2 regions of the Kitasatospora sp. NPDC043950 genome follow, and region 2 is predicted to be linked to the other one. Evidence: riboswitches for the same ligand, from Rfam matches in the RefSeq annotation. Region 2 holds a riboswitch; the other holds the start of a gene.
The links. A riboswitch is a leader RNA that binds a small molecule or an ion and turns the genes downstream of it on or off. The one in region 2 is predicted to bind cyclic di-AMP.
Positions count from the first base shown of each region.

Region 1: linked by a shared signal. The riboswitch ahead of AC07BF_RS32485 (C40 family peptidase) and the one ahead of AC07BF_RS33915 (LysM peptidoglycan-binding domain-containing protein) in region 2 are both predicted to bind cyclic di-AMP.

Region 1 is NZ_JBWKER010000065.1:16,846-19,225, reverse strand. Features, by position in the region: gene AC07BF_RS32490 (C40 family peptidase) at 74-1,108, shown strand; cyclic di-AMP (ydaO/yuaA leader) riboswitch at 1,447-1,596, shown strand; gene AC07BF_RS32485 (C40 family peptidase) at 1,607-2,380, shown strand, end outside.
Region 2 is NZ_JBWKER010000074.1:22,700-25,079, forward strand. Features, by position in the region: gene AC07BF_RS33910 (cytochrome P450 family protein) at 1-762, shown strand, start outside; cyclic di-AMP (ydaO/yuaA leader) riboswitch at 973-1,140, shown strand; gene AC07BF_RS33915 (LysM peptidoglycan-binding domain-containing protein) at 1,146-2,063, shown strand; gene eno (phosphopyruvate hydratase) at 2,331-2,380, shown strand, end outside.

The DNA.
Region 1 (2,380 bases), on a different contig from region 2:
GGGTGTGGCGTCAAACCTATTTTCCGGATTCTCACCTGATCGGGTGAGGCCGATGGAAGAAGGAGCAATTCCCTTGGCCTCCCACCGCCGTCCCAAGCAGCCGAGCCGCGCCCGGGTCTCCGTGCTCACCGCTGCCGCGGCGACCGCGGTCGCCCTCTCCGCGCAGGTCGCCGCGCACGCCGCGCCCCAGCCGAGCAAGAGCGACGTCAAGGCGCAGATCGACCAGCTCCAGCAGGACCAGGAGCAGGCGGCGGAGAAGTACAACGGCGCCAAGGAGCGGGCCGACCAGCTCCGCAAGCAGTCCGACCAACTGCAGGACAAGGTGGCCCGCAGCCAGGACGAGATGACCCAGCTCCAGACCGGCCTGGCCGGCGTGGCGGGCGAGCAGTACCGCACCGGCGGCATCGACCCGTCCGTCCAGCTGATGCTCTCCTCGGACCCGTCGGGCTACCTGGAGAAGGCGTCCAGCGCCCAGCAGGCCAGCGCCAGCGAGTCGGAGGCGCTCAAGGGACTGCTGGACCAGCAGCGCCGGCTGGACCAGGAGAAGTCCGAGGCCGCCGCCGTCCTGGCCTCGCTCGACTCCACCACCAAGGACCTGAACCAGGCCAAGACGGACGTCAACCAGAAGCTGAAGGCCGCGCAGGACCTGCTGAACTCGCTCAGCGCCTCCGACCGCGCCGCGCTGCGGGCCCAGCAGCAGCAGGACGACCGCGCCTCGCGCGGCAGCGACCGTGCCGACCTCGGCAGCCTCCCGCAGGCCGGCGGCTACGCGGGCGTGGCCGTGGCCAAGGCGATGAGCAAGCAGGGCTCGCCGTACGTGTGGGGCGCCACCGGCTCGACCACCTTCGACTGCTCGGGCCTGATGGTCTGGGCGTACGGCCAGGCCGGCGTCTCGCTGCCGCGCACCTCGCAGGAGCAGGGCAACGTCGGCACCAGGGTCTCGCTGGACCAGGCCCAGCCGGGCGACCTGGTCATCTACGGCGCCGACCGGCACCACGTCGGGATGTACATCGGCAACGGCATGGTGGTGCACGCGCCGCACACCGGCGACGTGGTGAAGGTGATGAAGGTCGACGCGATGCCGATCAACACGATCCGCCGGGTCTGACGGCCCGACACGCCCGAAGGGCCCCGTCCGGGCCTGTGATCCACGCCACCCTCCGACCGGGGGTGGCGTTCGGGTTTTGTCCGCAGCGCGAGTCCCCGGTGAAGAGTGATCAGCTTTGCGTACGACGGTGATCACTATGTGTCATATTCACAAAAGAACTTTGGTCTTCTTCCGTCTTTTTTCTGACAAGGATTTGAACGGATCACGGTTCAGTTACTAGGGTCGTGCCCCGAACCACCGCACTCCCGATCGCCCAGCCAGGGTGACGGCGGTGGTTTCCGTCGAGTTCGTGACGCAGCGGGGCGGGCCCAGTGCCTGCCCGACGGGGAGCCCAGCAGTCGGGGGTGCTGTCGAACGGAGCCGGGGAACCACGTTCCTCCGGGGTGAATCGGCGCCAGGTCGGCCGGTGGAACGGCCGTGAGGCGTCGTAGGGCACGCTTCCGGCCCGAACCCGTCAGCTCACCCGGTAGACGGCGTAGGAAGAAGGAGTCCGCCTTCGTGGCGTCCCATCGTCGTCCCAAGCCCGCCAGTCGCACCCGGGTCTCGATCCTGACCGGCTTCGCCGCGGCGGCCGTCGCGCTGTCCGCGCAGTCCGGCGCCCACGCCGACCCGCAGCCGACCAAGGACCAGGTCAAGGAGCAGGTCGACCAGCTCAACGAGCAGGCCGAGGTCGCGACCGAGAAGCTCAACGCCGCCCAGGAGAAGCAGCAGCAGCTGCAGAAGCAGGTCACCGACCTGCAGGACCAGGTGGCGCGGCAGCAGGGGCAGGTGACCGACCTCCAGGGCGGCCTGGCCGAGATCGCCGGCGAGCAGTACCGCAACGGCGGCATATCCCAGACCGTCCAGCTGATGTTCTCCGCCAGCCCGGACACCTTCCTGAGCCAGGCCGACACGCTGAACCAGGCCGGCGGCACCCAGAAGGGCCAGCTCAAGCAGCTCCAGGACGAGCAGCGCAAGCTCGACCAGGTGCGCTCCGAGGCCCAGGGCAAGCTCGCCGAGATGGAGACCACCACCCAGCAGCTGAAGAGCGCCAAGGACGAGGTCCAGGGCAAGCTCAAGGCCGCGCAGGACCTCTTCAACACCCTGTCCGAGCAGGAGCGCCAGGCGATCCGCGCGGCCGAGGAGAAGGCCGCCGCCGAGGCCAAGTCGAAGGCCGACGCCGCCGCGAAGGCCGCCCAGCAGCAGGCGGCGGCCCAGCAGGCCGCCGACCGCTCCTCCCGCGACAACAGCCGCACCGACCTGAGCGCGTCGCAGGCCCCCGCCGCGCCGGTC
Region 2 (2,380 bases):
ATCCGGCACGGCGGCGGCCAACGCGGCGGCGTGGGGCGGGCGGTGAAGCGGATGCGGGCGTACCTGCTGGAGCTGATCCACCGCAAGCGGGCGGATCCGGGTGATGACTTGATCTCGGGCCTGATCCGGGCGAGTGACCACGGCGAGCACCTGAACGAGAACGAGGCCGCCGCGATGGCGTTCATCCTCCTGTTCGCGGGGTTCGAGACGACCGTCAACCTGATCGGCAACGGCACGTACGCGCTGCTGCGCAACCCGGAGCAGCGCAGGCTGCTGCAGGAGTCGGTGGTGCGCGGCGAGACGGCGCTGCTGGAGACCGGGATCGAGGAACTCCTGCGCTACGACGGGCCGGTGGAGATGGCGACGTGGCGTTTCGCGACGCGGCCGCTGTCGATCGGCGGGGTGGACATCCCGGTGGGCGATCCGGTGCTGGTGGTGCTGGCCGCGGCGGATCGCGATCCGGCCAGGTTCGCGGACGAGAACACCCTGGACCTGGCCCGCACGGACAATCCGCACCTGGGTTTCGGCCACGGGATCCACTACTGCATCGGCGCCCCGCTGGCCCGCCTGGAGGGGCGGAGCGCACTGGCCACGCTGCTTTCCCGGCTGCCGGACCTGCGGCTCGCGGAAAACCCGGAGAACCTGCGCTGGAGGGGCGGCCTGATCATGCGTGGCCTGCGGGAACTCCCGGTCGAATTCACTCCGGAGACCTGCTCTCCGCACGCGCCGCCGGTCACGCCGACCGACGCCCCGACACGCTGACGGCATGTCTCCGGCGGCCCGTGGAGCCAGGCCTGAACCCGCATTAATCCGGACATACCGCCGCCGTTGGTAGGCGATTGACCACGCGCCGTAATTTGTGTGTGATATCGGTGATATGAGCTTGTTATTGGTCTGATGATCTGTCTACTCTCCCTGGAGTTCGCAGCTGCGGACCTCGTGCGCGGAACGCCGAATCCTGCCCGCCGCGTCACGGGAAACCGACCAGACCCTGGGCAGGGGCGGGGGAACCAGGTTTGTTGCCGTTCCCCGACGGCTTGGGGTGAAGCCGCCCGAGCGGAATCGTTTCCGCTTTCGGCGGCCGGGCCACCTCCCGGTCCGAACCCGACAGCTCACCTCGCAGGCGTGCGGAGAGGGACCTCTTCATGCTGTTCGTTGGAACCGGCCGCCACCGCCGTCGCACCCAGACCGAGAAGGCCATCGCCGTCGCCGGTGTGGCCGGCGTCGGACTCGCGATGCCGCTCCTCACCGCCACCGGCGCCTCCGCCGCCCCGGCCTCCACCTGGGACGCCGTCGCCCAGTGCGAGAGCGGCGGCAACTGGAGCATCAACACCGGCAACGGCTTCTCCGGCGGCCTGCAGTTCACGCCCAGCACCTGGAAGGCGTACGGCGGCACCTCCTACGCCCCGCAGGCCAACCAGGCCAGCAAGGCGCAGCAGATCTCGGTCGCCGAGAAGGTGCTGGCCTCGCAGGGCCCGGGCGCCTGGCCGGTCTGCTCCCAGAAGGCCGGCCTGAGCAAGGGCGGCGCCCCGGCCTCCGTGGACACCTCCACGGACGCCAAGCCCGCCAAGCAGTCCGCCGCCAAGCCGACCCAGCAGGCGCAGGCCCCGAAGCCTGCCCAGCAGCCGGTCAAGCAGGCCGCCCCGAAGCCGGCCGCCCAGCAGCCCGTCCAGCAGGCCCCGCAGCAGACGCAGCCGCAGACCCAGGGCTTCTCCGGCAAGGCCGGCTGGGACGCCGACGCGAAGGTGTACTGGTACCAGAACAACGGCGCCTGGTACTGGACCAGCCACCAGAGCGTCTACCAGCAGTACGCGGGCCAGCCCGCCGCCCAGCCGCAGTACGCGCCCCGCGCCGCGCAGCCCGCGCAGTCCGCCCCGGCCGCGCAGCCCGCCGCCGCGCAGGGCGGTCACGACTACACCGTCCGGGCCGGCGACACGCTGTCGACGATCGCCGCCGCCCAGGGCGTGTCCGGCGGCTGGCAGTCGGTGTACGACGGCAACCGCGGCACCGTCGGCGGCAACCCCAACCTGATCATGCCCGGCCAGGTGCTGCACCTCGGCTGAGCGGCCCGGGCCCTGAACGGCCCGCGCCCTGCGGGCGAAGGGGGACGGGACCTGTCCCCCTTCGCCCGCATTCCCCCGTATTCGCCCGCTTCGATCGGGCAAGCAGGTGAACTACTGGTGGGTAGCCGGGCCACACGCTGAGACGGGACCGAGGCCAGCGCGGCCCCGGGGGCCGGGGCGGTTAGGCTCTGGTCGTAACGACTCCGCAATCGTCCCGCCGGCAGCACCCAACGTCAGCCGGACCCTGCTTCCGCAAGGAGATGCCTCGTGCCGTCCATCGATGTCGTCGTAGCCCGTGAGATCCTCGACTCGCGTGG